4 regions of the Priestia sp. JV24 genome follow, and region 3 is predicted to be linked to each of the others. Evidence: riboswitches for the same ligand, from Rfam matches in the RefSeq annotation. Region 3 holds a riboswitch; each other region holds the start of a gene.
What was found. A riboswitch is a leader RNA that binds a small molecule or an ion and turns the genes downstream of it on or off. The one in region 3 is predicted to bind S-adenosylmethionine.

Region 1: it holds a riboswitch for S-adenosylmethionine, as region 3 does, so the genes downstream of both, OK414_RS06335 (bifunctional homocysteine S-methyltransferase/methylenetetrahydrofolate reductase) here and OK414_RS11365 (Na+/H+ antiporter NhaC family protein) in region 3, are expected to answer to the same signal.
Region 2: it holds a riboswitch for S-adenosylmethionine, as region 3 does, so the genes downstream of both, OK414_RS25990 (methionine ABC transporter ATP-binding protein) here and OK414_RS11365 (Na+/H+ antiporter NhaC family protein) in region 3, are expected to answer to the same signal.
Region 4: it holds a riboswitch for S-adenosylmethionine, as region 3 does, so the genes downstream of both, mtnW (2,3-diketo-5-methylthiopentyl-1-phosphate enolase) here and OK414_RS11365 (Na+/H+ antiporter NhaC family protein) in region 3, are expected to answer to the same signal.

What each region holds. Positions count from the first base shown of each region.
Region 1 is NZ_JAPCIN010000012.1:127,707-130,819, reverse strand. Features, by position in the region: gene OK414_RS06340 (amino acid/polyamine transporter II) at 1-834, opposite strand, end outside; SAM riboswitch class I at 1,174-1,280, shown strand; gene OK414_RS06335 (bifunctional homocysteine S-methyltransferase/methylenetetrahydrofolate reductase) at 1,388-3,113, shown strand, end outside.
Region 2 is NZ_JAPCIN010000024.1:66,476-69,588, reverse strand. Features, by position in the region: gene gcvH (glycine cleavage system protein GcvH) at 1-288, shown strand, start outside; gene OK414_RS26005 (YusG family protein) at 368-613, shown strand; gene OK414_RS26000 (toprim domain-containing protein) at 795-1,145, shown strand; gene OK414_RS25995 (thioredoxin family protein) at 1,160-1,459, shown strand; SAM riboswitch class I at 1,640-1,747, shown strand; gene OK414_RS25990 (methionine ABC transporter ATP-binding protein) at 1,879-2,904, shown strand; gene OK414_RS25985 (methionine ABC transporter permease) at 2,897-3,113, shown strand, end outside.
Region 3 is NZ_JAPCIN010000015.1:394,908-398,020, forward strand. Features, by position in the region: gene OK414_RS11355 (ABC transporter ATP-binding protein) at 1-502, shown strand, start outside; gene OK414_RS11360 (ABC transporter permease) at 495-1,262, shown strand; SAM riboswitch class I at 1,364-1,470, shown strand; gene OK414_RS11365 (Na+/H+ antiporter NhaC family protein) at 1,556-2,866, shown strand; gene OK414_RS11370 (hypothetical protein) at 2,906-3,034, opposite strand.
Region 4 is NZ_JAPCIN010000012.1:87,313-90,425, reverse strand. Features, by position in the region: gene OK414_RS06135 (2-hydroxy-3-keto-5-methylthiopentenyl-1-phosphate phosphatase) at 1-262, opposite strand, end outside; gene mtnW (2,3-diketo-5-methylthiopentyl-1-phosphate enolase) at 259-1,503, opposite strand; SAM riboswitch class I at 1,584-1,690, opposite strand; gene OK414_RS06125 (pyridoxal phosphate-dependent aminotransferase) at 1,821-2,993, opposite strand; gene OK414_RS06120 (carbon-nitrogen family hydrolase) at 3,106-3,113, shown strand, end outside.

The DNA of each region.
Region 1 (3,113 bases), on a different contig from region 3:
TCCAATCAATGTAGTAAAAATCTCGCCCAACACAACTACCGTAAATAAAACATTCACCCACACTGAGATATTTTTAACAACCGCACTCATCGGAATATCAAGTTGAAATGAATAAGGCAAATTGGAAAGGGCAAGATGAGTAGAAACAAGCATAAACGTAAGTACACATCCTCCTATTACGGCCCCTTTTTTAATCACGCTCCTATCTTTCACCGAGCTTCCTAATGGAACCAAAACGGCCTGAGCCAAAGCTAGATTCAGGGAAATATATAAAAAGGGACTAACCGCCCACTTCCACTGCGTGACGAGCGTTAAATCCGGCTTCGTTTGAATCAGTGAGAAATAGCTGATATTCGGCATAAAGATGATAAAAGCAAATGAAAGCATCATCGGCACAACAAGAGAATTAACCATTAAAATACCGTTAATTCCTTTTGCGATAAATATATAAGTTAAAACAATTGTAAAAATCATCCCAACAGGAGGCCACAGCCCGAACTGTTCTTTTCCTATTGCCCCCGTACTCGCTAGCATGACTGAAGTTACTCCAAATAAAATGACAATCATTACACCGTTTACCGCTTTTCCAAGCACATCACCAAATAAATATGTATTAAGCTGCTGATAAGAAGAAGCCCCAATTGCGTGCGAAAGCAGCATCATTTTTGAACCTAGCCAAATAAAAAACAAGCCGCTGACCAAAATTCCGACCATTCCAAGTTCCCCGTACTGTGTAAAAAATTGAACGATTTCCTTGCCTGTTGCAAAACCGGCTCCTACAACGGTGCCTACATACGTAGCAGCAACCTGCAGCGTGAGTTTCCACCTTTTCATGCCCATCACCCTTCTACCCTTCATAGTTCACTATATGTAGAAACGATAAAAAAAAGACGAGCCTTTTTACGTGGAAATCTACGCATATCCCAGCGCTTGTGCCTTTTCGTTTATTTTTTTCATTTTCTTTTTGTATTTCTCACAAAAAACTCCTTAACCCCTAACATAACAGTCGTTTCCAAACAAAATATACGGATATTTTCCCTTTAGCTTTTAAATTTTCCTCAATATTTGCTGGAAATTCACAATTTAATGTTGTATAATTTCTAAAAATCAGATAAATTATTAAATAAGTATTCTTTCTATTTAAAAAAATATGTTTCAATTATATACAATTGATTCTTATCATGAGAGGTGGAGGGACTGGCCCTTTGAAACCTCAGCAACCAGTCGTTAGAGACATGGTGCTAAATCCAGCAAGCAATTTATTGCTTGGAAGATAAGAAGGCGAAAAAAGTCTTCTTCTTAAGAAGACTTTTTCTATTTTATCGGCATATTGCATAAAACGAATCACTCGTGAAATAGAAGCGGAACAATTTAAGGAGGTTTTGACATGGGGTTACTTGAAGATTTAAAGTCTAAAATTTTAATTGGGGATGGTGCCACTGGTACCCTCCTTTACTCACACGGTATCGACAGCTGTTTTGAAGAACTAAACATCACCAAACCAGAAGAGGTTTCTCGTATTCACAGAGCCTATGTAGAAGCTGGTGCAAACGTTATTCAAACAAATACGTACGCTGCTAATTATCAAAAACTTGCCCGTTATGGATTAGAAGATTCAGTCAAAGACATCAATGTTGCTGGTGTAAAATTAGCGAAACAAGCTGCAAAAGATCAGGCTTACGTGGTTGGTACACTCGGCGGAATTCGTTCTTTCCAAAAAAACGCTATTAGTTTAGAAGAGGTTAAGCGAAGCATTCGTGAACAAATGTTTTGGCTTTTAAATGAAGGCGTGGATGGCCTTTTGTTTGAAACATACTATGACTTCGAAGAATTAAAAACCGTTCTTACACTGGCAAGAAAAGAAACGGATAAGCCTATTATTACCCACGTTTCCCTGCATGATATTGGCGTACTGCAAGATGGCCGTCCTTTAGCAGATGCATTAAAAGAATTAGAGGCGCTGGGAGCAGATGTTGTCGGGCTAAACTGCCGTTTAGGTCCTTATCATATGATTCAGTCTCTTGAAGAAGTACCGCTTCCTGATCGTGCTTTCTTATCTGCTTATCCTAATGCCAGCCTTCCGGCGTATGTGGAAGGAAAGCTGGAATATGAAACAAATGAAGACTACTTTGTAGAAAGCGCGCGTTTATTCCGCGAACAAGGGGTTCGCTTAATTGGAGGATGCTGCGGTACAACACCAGCTCACGTACGCGCAATGTCATCTGCCTTAAAAGACCTGCCTCCGATTACAAGCAAAGTCGTTAAAATGAGACCTGCCGTTACGGTTCAAGAGCGTGAGCAGCAGGATAAACCTCATATGCATGAAATTGTGAAGAAGCGCCGCTCGGTTATCGTCGAGCTAGATCCCCCTAAACAGCTTGGTCCCACGAAATTTTTAGAAGGCGCAAAAGCACTTGATAAAGTCGGCGTAGATGCTATTACATTAGCTGATAATTCTCTTGCCTCACCTCGCATCAGCAACTTGGCAATGGCAACACTGATGCAGCAAGAAACAAAAGCACGACCGCTTATTCATATTACCTGTCGCGACCGAAATTTAATTGGACTTCAATCTCATTTAATGGGACTTCATACGCTAGGAATGAATCAAGTACTTGCAATTACCGGTGATCCGTCAAAAGTTGGCGATTTCCCTGGCGCCACTTCGGTCTACGATTTATCTTCATTTGACTTGATTAGTTTAATCGCTCAGTTTAATGAAGGACTATCTTATTCCGGCAAACCACTTGGTCAAAAAACCAATTTTTCCATTGCAGCTGCCTTTAACCCAAACGTGCGTCACTTAGACCGAGCCGTTCAGCGTTTGGAAAAGAAAATCGACTGCGGGGCTCACTATTTCATTACTCAGCCTCTCTATTCAACTAAGCAAATTGAAGAGGTATATGAAGCAACCAAACATTTAACAACACCGGTATATATCGGTATCATGCCGTTAACAAGCGCAAGAAATGCTCGATTTATTCACCATGAAGTACCTGGAATTAAATTATCAGAAGATATTCTAGAACGCATGGATGCAACGGGAAATGACCGAATCCGCGGTGAAGTCGAAGGTCTTGCGATTGCAAAAAACTTAATTGATACAGCATATG
Region 2 (3,113 bases), on a different contig from region 3:
GCTGAGCTTGGAGACATCGTATTCGTTGAACTGCCAGAAGTAGGAGCAACAGTAGAAGCTGACGAGCCGTTTGGCAGCGTTGAATCAGTAAAAACAGTTTCTGAGCTCTATGCACCAATTAGCGGTGAAGTTGTAGCAGTAAACGACAACTTAAGCGATAGCCCTGAACTTGTTAATGATTCTCCATACGAAGAAGCATGGATGATTACAATCAAACCATCTGATTCTTCTCAAGTAGACAAGCTAATGACAGCAGAGCAATACGAAGAAATGACAAACGAAGGATAATATTCCTCCATAAATTGTCTTTATGAAAAATTTTTGACTGGACACTCTATTAGTAAACAAGCTAAAGGAGTGTCTTTTTATGTTTGAAAAACAAAAAATGGACGTTACAGATCGCGTTACAGCTAAATTTCATGACGGCGGTATGAAATTATATGTTGATAAGCAGCCAATTGGTGAAGTTAGTTACGGAACAAGCGGCAATGAATACCGCTTTGAAGAAGGATATTCGCAAGAAAATAATAAGTTCTACCAATATACGGACGTACAAAAACAAGGTGAAACGCAAAAATATACAGACTGCGATGAAGAAGCAGGATGGTGCTAAACAGTGGCAACTGCCGCTGTTTTTCTTGTTTTATGGAAACAATATGGCTTAAGCTGCCTTTTAAAACAGTTCTTTCTTGCAAATTTCTTTTAAAAAACAGGTGAACTGTGATACATTAACGAATATTGTATAGCATAAAGAAATGATGTTACTATACAACTGACGATTATGGGTGATGAAAATGGGGCTAATTGAAATTGAAAAAGTAATTATTGTTGAAGGAAAATCAGATAAAAAACGTATCCAAGATATCATTCGAGAACCAATTGAAATTATTTGTACAAACGGTACGATTAGTTTATCAAAGCTGGATGAAATTATTGACTTTACGTTTAACAAAGAGGTATACATACTCGTTGACTCTGATGATTCAGGGAATAAGCTAAGAAAACAATTTAAACGAGAGCTTCCGGAAGCAGAGCATCTATATATTGATAAAATGTACCGAGAGGTTGCTGCCGCCCCTAGAAATCACATAGCAACAGTATTACTGAGTGCCAATATCGATGTTAATGCAGAATTTTTAACATAAAAGGAATGAGCAACATGCAAGAATGGAGCGAAAAACAGCTTGACGATCAGTTAAAAGAAGGACAAAGAGCGTTTATCTTTTTCCATACACCTTTTTGCGGGACATGTCAGCTGGCAAAAAAAATGTTAACCGTAGCAGAAGCGATGCTGCCCGGTGTGACCATCGGAATGAGCAATTTAAATTATATGCCCTCAAAAGCAGAAGTATTTTCAATTGAAAGTGTACCTTGTTTGATTGAAGTGAAAAATGGCGAAATGGTAAAAAAACTCTATGCGTTTCATTCCATCGAGCACGTACTTGAAGAGCTTCGATAATCAAACGTTTGTTTAAAATGAAGAAATTGAAAGAGAGCAAACCATTGGGATTGTTGAAATCTTGGGATATTATCCCAAGAACAAAATCTGTTGACAGCCTATCTGACACATGCTAAAATCACACTCATGAATGTTCATAAATGAATGAATATTTCCCAAAAACAAAATAATTGTTGCGAACTCTTATCAAGAGAGGTGGAGGGACTGAGCCCTGTGAAACCCGGCAACCGTCAGACTAACTGAAATGGTGCCAATTCCTGCAAAGCTATGCGCTTTGAAAGATGAGAGAAAGGATTAAATATCGAGCCTTTCTGTCATGCGCAGAGAGGCTTTTTTAATGGGGAAAATTGTTTTACGGCTTTTTTATCCTATAGGACAACCTAACATAATTAAGTTTTTATTAAAGAAGGTGAAGAAATATGATTACATTAACAGACGTTACAAAAATTTATCAGGCTAAAAGCGGTCAAGTAACAGCTGTTGATAATGTGAATCTAACCGTTAACCAAGGTGAAATTTACGGAATTATTGGTTATAGCGGAGCGGGGAAAAGTTCTTTGATTCGCTTGCTAAACGGATTAGAAACACCAACGACAGGAACGGTCGAGGTAGCAGGTAATGATATTGGAAAAATTAAAGGCGGAAAACTCAGAAAAGCGAGACAAGAAATTAGTATGATATTTCAACACTTTAATATCTTATGGTCGCGTACGGTGAGAGAAAATATTGCTTTTCCGTTAGAAATAGCAGGGATTTCAAAAGAAAAAAGAATGAAACGAGTAGACGAACTCATTAAGCTAGTTGGACTTGAAGGTCGTGAAAATGCTTATCCATCGCAGCTTAGCGGTGGACAAAAGCAGCGTGTTGGTATTGCTCGAGCGCTAGCGAATAATCCAAAAGTATTGCTTTGTGATGAAGCAACATCAGCGCTTGATCCTCAAACGACAGATTCTATTTTAGATCTGTTAGTAGATATTAATGAGAAGCTAGGGTTAACCATTGTATTAATTACTCATGAAATGCACGTCATTCGTAAAATTTGTCATCGAGTAGCCGTTATGGAAAATGGGGCAGTAGTAGAAGAAGGACAAGTGCTAGAAGTATTCAGAAAACCTAAGCAGCCGATTACAAAACGATTTGTTCAACAGATTTCTGAACCAGAGGAAACGTTTGAAACGATTGAACAAGTAAAAGAGCTGTATCCAAGCGGGCAAATTATTCAGCTGACGTTTGTTGGCGGAAAAGCAGAGCAACCGCTCATTACAACGATTTTAAAACAGTTTGATGTAACGATTAATATTTTACAAGGAAAGATTTCTCATACGCAAACAGGTTCATACGGAACGTTGTTCGTTCATTTAGACGGAGAATTAACAGAAGTTGAAAAAGTCATTGCATACATTCATGAGCAGCAGGTAGAAGTGGAGGTAATGACAAATGCTTGAGAAACTATTTCCAAACGTTATTTTAGATGATTTTATTCAAGCGACAAATGAAACACTATATATGACGGCTATTTCAGTTGTAGCCACATTTGTTCTAGGTATTTTATTGGGCTTGCTTTTATTTTTAACGTCCAAAGGACAGCTTTGGCAAAACAAACCTTTATATGCCATTGTGTCAGCGGTTGTAAATATCTTTCGTTCCATTCCAT
Region 3 (3,113 bases):
GATGAGACAACGTTTAGGAGTAGCTCAAGCCATTTTACATAAGCCTGCATTGCTTTTACTAGACGAACCAACAAATGGTCTAGACCCAGCGGGAATGAGAGAATTTCGTACATATTTACAAACGCTTTGCAGGGAAGAAGGAATTTCAATCTTAATCGCGAGCCACTTATTAAAAGAGGTAGAAGCATTATGTGACCGCGTTGGCATTATTCAAGACGGTGAGTTAAAAGCCATTCAAGATCTATCTCCAAATCGTCAAGACCAAGGAATGTACGTAGAATTTGAGTTGTCTGACGCGCAAAAAGCAGCGGATCTTTTATCACAAGAATTTGAAGTAACGATGAGATCACATATTATCGACGTGGCGATTGTAAAAGAACAAATTCCAGCTGTAAATAGAAAATTAGTGGACAGCGATATTTTAGTCTACCGAATCACTCCTGTGTATGAGACGCTTGAAGATTCGTTTATGTCCGTTACGGAAGGAGAGCACCATGCTTAAGCTAATTCAAAATGAACATATGAAATGGTTTCACAAAAGAAGCACAAAAGTCACGTTTATTACCATCGGTATTTTAACTCTTTGTATGGCTCTATTAATGAAAAAAGTAGCAAACAGTGCAGGAACAGAAGACAACATTTTGAACTTCCTGTCATTTAGTTCAGGTATGCTGATTCTCGTTCAATTTTTCGCTCTTGCTGTTGGAGGGTCAATGGTTGCAAAAGAGTTTGAGGCAGGTACCATTAAGCTTCTTTTAATTCGCCCTGCTAGACGTTCAACGATTTTAGCATCCAAGTACCTAACCCTCATTTTAATTAGCTTGTATTATTTACTGAGCTATTTGCTGTTTTCGTTTGTATGGGGAGCCTTGTTCTTTGGATTTACCAGTCTAGAAGGAGATGCGCAGCTGCTTAAAAATATTACGCTTACGTATGACAGTGCGTATATGGAAACGTTTATGATGATGACGTTCGCATTTATGCTGTCGTCTTTATTCAGAAACAGCGCGCTTGCTTCAAGTCTGGCTATAGTTGTAAGTATCGGGGCGAAAGCTGTGACAGGACTAGTATCAGAGTTTGGTTTATGGTGGGGGAAATTTTTACTGTTCGCCAACACGAACTTTGTGCAGTATATGGACGGGATGAAGACGATGTTTGACGGCATGACAATTCCATTTTCCATTTTCATCTTGGTGGCGCATTTTGTCTTCTTTATGGGCGTGGCATGGGCAGCGTTTTTGAAACGAGACGTAGCTAATTGATGTGAGAATTTTCGCACTATATATTTTTCTAAAATAGCATTTGACAATTAAATAAAAAGAGCTTACAGTAGTAAAAGACTATTTTTAAAACAACTATAAACTTCTTATCAAGAGAGACGGAGGGACTGGCCCTATGATGTCTCGGCAACTGGCTGTACGCAGTGCGGTGCCAAATCCAGCAGACGATGTTTCGTTTGGAAGATGAGAAGGGTAATCTTATGATACAAATAAGAGACCTCTTCTTATCAATAAGAAGAGGTCTTTTTTTATTACGTAAACAAGAGGTGTTAAGAATGGAACAACAAAAAGGAAACGGTTGGGCGCTGTTACCGCTGGGCGTCTTTTTAGTCCTGTTTGTCGGATCAGGAATTATAACGGGAGATTTTTATAAGCTGCCTGTATTAGTAGCCATTATCATTGCAGCCATTGTGGCGCTGGCTATGAACCGCAAAGATTCACTTAATGTAAAAGTGGAACGTTTTGCTAAAGGAGCAGGACATCCTGATATCATTATTATGGTGCTTATTTTTATTTTAGCAGGTGCTTTTTCTCAAGTGGCTAAAGGCATGGGAGCTGTTGATTCAACGGTAAACTTAGCTCTGTCTGTGCTTCCGCAAAGCTTAGTGGTAGTCGGAATCTTTGTTATTGGCGCATTCATTTCAATTTCGATGGGAACGTCAATGGGAACAATCGCAGCGCTAGGGCCTATCGCTGTAGGGATCAGTGAGCAAGCGCATGTATCCATTACATTGGCAATTGCTGCCGTTGTTGGTGGTGCAATGTTTGGAGATAATTTATCCGTAATCTCTGATACGACTATTGCAGCAGTTCGTACGCAAAAAACAAATATGTCAGATAAATTAAAAGTGAACTTTTTTATTGTACTTCCTGCAGCGATTGTTACGGTAATTTTATTGCTTGTAATGACGCTAGGCAACACGTCATCAGTAGAAATTAAAGACTTCAGCTGGTTTAAAATCTTACCTTATGTGGGCGTCTTAGTCGCTGCGATATTTGGTGCAAACGTATTAAGTATTTTAACCGGAGGAATTGTATTGGCCGGCGTGATCGGATTAGCTGACGGAAGCTACACGCTTTCTTCTCTTGCTAAAACTGTGACAGAAGGTATTGGCGGAATGTCAGAGTTAATTATTTTATCTCTGCTAATCGGCGGAATGGTTGAGCTTATTCGCTATAATGGCGGTATTCAGTTCTTATTGAACTTATTAACACGACGTATCCAAACGAAAAAAGGCGGAGAATTCAGCATCGCTGGACTGGTAAGTTTAACAAATTTAGCAACGGCTAATAACACGATTTCAATTATTACGGCAGGTCCGTTAGCAAAAGAAATCTCTGATAAGTATTCAATTGATAATCGTAAATCAGCCAGTCTGCTTGACTTGTTTTCATGCAGCGTTCAAGGGCTTATCCCTTACGGCGCACAAATGCTTCTCGCAGCAGGATTTGCTAAAGTTTCACCGATTGAGATTATTCCATTTACATTCTACCCAATGTTAACAGCGGTTTGCGGGATCATTGCAATTGTAATTGGATTTCCTCGTTTAAATAAAAAGTCAAAGTCATCTAAAGAAGCTGCGTAATATCAAACCCTTAAAAAGAATGTTCTTTTTAAGGGTTTTTTACTGTTTTAAAAAATCAGTCGGCTTTTCATCATCTAACTCCTTCCAAAGCGTCTCGTTCTGCTTAAGTGCATAAGCCGCTCCTCCAATTTCAATTCCGCATAATAAAATGAATAATAAAATACCCATGAAATGACCTCCTTACGTAAATGAGTAAAAACACGATGGTAACGGGTTTAGCTTCTTGCTGTTTCACTTTATAATGAGA
Region 4 (3,113 bases), on a different contig from region 3:
CTTTTGTATAGGCAATAAAATCATCAAATCCATCTCGAATAGCAGATGTCTCTAAAATATAAGAAATAATATCTTCTTTTAATTCCACGGGGAGCAAGGCAAACATTTGCCCAACTCCTTCTTGAATGGAGACGCGCTGTGCCAACACGTCGTCTTTAATACTTTCCCACTCCGGAGGAGCAAATTGTTTCATAATAGCAATAATGTTATCGCTATTTGTAATTGTTCCATCAAAGTCACAAAAGATTTTTAACGATGTCATGCTTTCACCTCTACTGTTCCCCATAGTTGCAAAGCTTTTTGCAACTCTTTTGATTCTTCAGCTTTTTCGGCTAGTGTTTGATGAGAGAGTACTGCATCTATCGCCGCACGGAATGCTTTTCCTCCTCCGATAGCTCCGTCTGGATGACCGTGAACTCCGCCTCCTGCATTAATAATGCTGTCGATTCCAAAGTCCTTCACAAGCTGCGGTACCATTCCAGGATGAATTCCTGCTGAAGGAACCGGGAAAGACTGCTTATATTTGTATACAGGACGCGTTAATTCGTAGGCAATGCCTGTCGTATCTTCAAGAGAAAGCGCTACGCTTCCGTATGGTGATGGAAACAGTGAGAAATCTGCTCCGGCTAAACGCAATAGCTTTCCAAGCAGCAATGAATTTGAAAAACCGTAAAACTCTGACGGCGTAAGCGCTCCGCTAACAGCTGGGTGTGCCATAATCGGCAAGTTAATTTCATCATCTTCTCGAAGTGCCTGCAGTACGTCTAACCCGTAAGCAAATACGTTGAATAAAAGAGCATCGGCTCCTAGCTCAGCTGCTTTTCTCGCTTTTTCTTTTAACTCAAACGTTCGTCCCGTTAAATTAACAGCATACAGCGTGCGGTGTCCCGTTTTTTCGTATACTTCATTCAGTACTTTTTTTCCTTCTGTAACGCGAGCTTCAAAAGGTGTTCGTTCACTATCAAACAAAATCTCGTCGTCTTTAACCAAATCCACTCCGCCAAGCGCTTGCTCACGCAGCTGAGTTGTTAAGTACGTCATATCTCTTCCAATCACGCCTTTAAAAATACTCATCACAAGCGGACGGTCATAAACGCCTAGTTTCTCTCGGATACCTTCTATTCCAAAGCGTGGTCCTGGGAATTCAGCTAATAATTCATCAGGAAAATCCAAGTCTAATAATTTCACTTTTCCATCAAGTGATAGTTTTCCGAAAACTGTAACTAAAATAGCCGGTAAATCTCTTGAAAAGTTGGCAGTTGGATAAGCAATTTTGACAATAGCCTGCTTAATTTCTCCGCCTAAATATCCGTTTACACGTTCGCAATCTTGAAGCTCAGTTACGGACACGACGCGCCCTTTATGCTTTTGAAGCTGCTGCTGATCTAAAAGCGGCAGATCTGTCCATGAGCCGACGGTTAGTCCTAAAGCGATTCCTTCCGCTTTTTTATGAAAATTTCCTTTATTATCATGTAGTAAGTAGCTTGCAACGATTTCGCTCATTATGCTAAAAACTCCCTTGCTGTTTAATATCGTTAATAAAAAAAACCTCTTCTGTGATTAAGAAGAGGCTTTCGTTGCTCTTCTTATCTCTCAGCTGCTGCTGCAAGAATTAGCACCGTGCTTAACATGCGTTAAGTCGGTTGCCGGGCTTCATCGGGCTAGTCCCTCCACCTACTCTTAATAAGAAAGTTGCTATTTATTTAAATTGAATTCGTAGATTATATACTAAATAAAAAATACCGCTAGGATTTATCGGTTATTAATCTCGTTAACTTCTTACATATTAAGCCAACTCAAAAAGGATTGTCAATGCGTTTTTAAAATAAATTTAATTTTTTTATTCGAGATACAGCTTCTCTCATGCGCTCTTCATCCGTCAGCAATCCTACGCGCACATAGCCTTCACCATATGTTCCAAAGCCTACACCAGGAGCAACCACAACGTGGGCTTTTTCAAGGAGTAAATCTGAAAACTGTTCGGAAGTATATCCTTCAGGAACTTTTAGCCATGCAAAAAAGGAGCCTGCTGGAGATGTAACATCCCAACCAATTTCTCGAAGCCCTTGAATAAAGGTATTGCGTCTAGATTCATAGCGCTTAACTAAATCATTCACACATTGTTGAGATTCCAACAGAGCTGCGGCTGCTGCCTCTTGAACGGCCCCAAAGAGACTGACATACATATGATCTTGAAGAAGATTAATAGCTTCTACTACACTTTCATTTCCTACAGCAAATCCAACTCGCCATCCCGCCATGTTATACGTTTTAGAAAGAGTATAAATTTCAATTCCCGTCTCTTTTGCACCAGGAGTCTGTAAAAAACTGATTGGCTTTTTACCATCAAACCCAATTGCTCCGTAAGCAAAGTCGTGTACCACACAAATATCGTGCTTGGCAGCAAACGCCACGGTGTCTTCAAAAAATTCTGCCGTTGCCACTGCACCAGTAGGATTATTCGGATAGTTTAAAAACATGAGCTTTGCCTGTTCTTTAGCACGTTCACTTATCTCTTCGTATACGGGTAGAAAATGATTTTCAGCCGTGAGAGGCATCACTTCCATCTTGGCTTTTGCAAGCTCTACTCCAGACCAGTAGTCAGGATATCCAGGATCTGGAACCAGCACCGTATCTCCAGGATTTAACAAGCACTGCGGGATTTCAACAAGTCCACCCTTTCCGCCAAATAAAATAGCTACTTCTTTTTCAGGATCCACATCAACGCCATATTCTCGTTTATAAAAAGTCGCAACGGCCTCTTTTAAAAACTGGTGCCCCCGAAATGGAGAATATTTATGATGCATAGGATTAGCACTTGCTTTTTGCAGTGTTTCTACAATATGTGAAGGAGTAGGCTGATCAGGATTTCCCTGCCCTAAGTTAATAACGTCGTGCCCTTGGGCCATTACTTTTCCTACCTTGCCCACAAGTGATGCAAAAAATTGTTTTGGTAAACTTTTTAATAGTTCCGATTGCTCAAATTGTTTCATCATCGCACACCTTCTCAAAAAATTCTTGAAATTCTAGTCACAAATAATATATTGTAATACTCAACTTGTAAAGTCATTTTTTTCAACTACTAAAAAAAGGACGGATGATAAAGTGAGTGT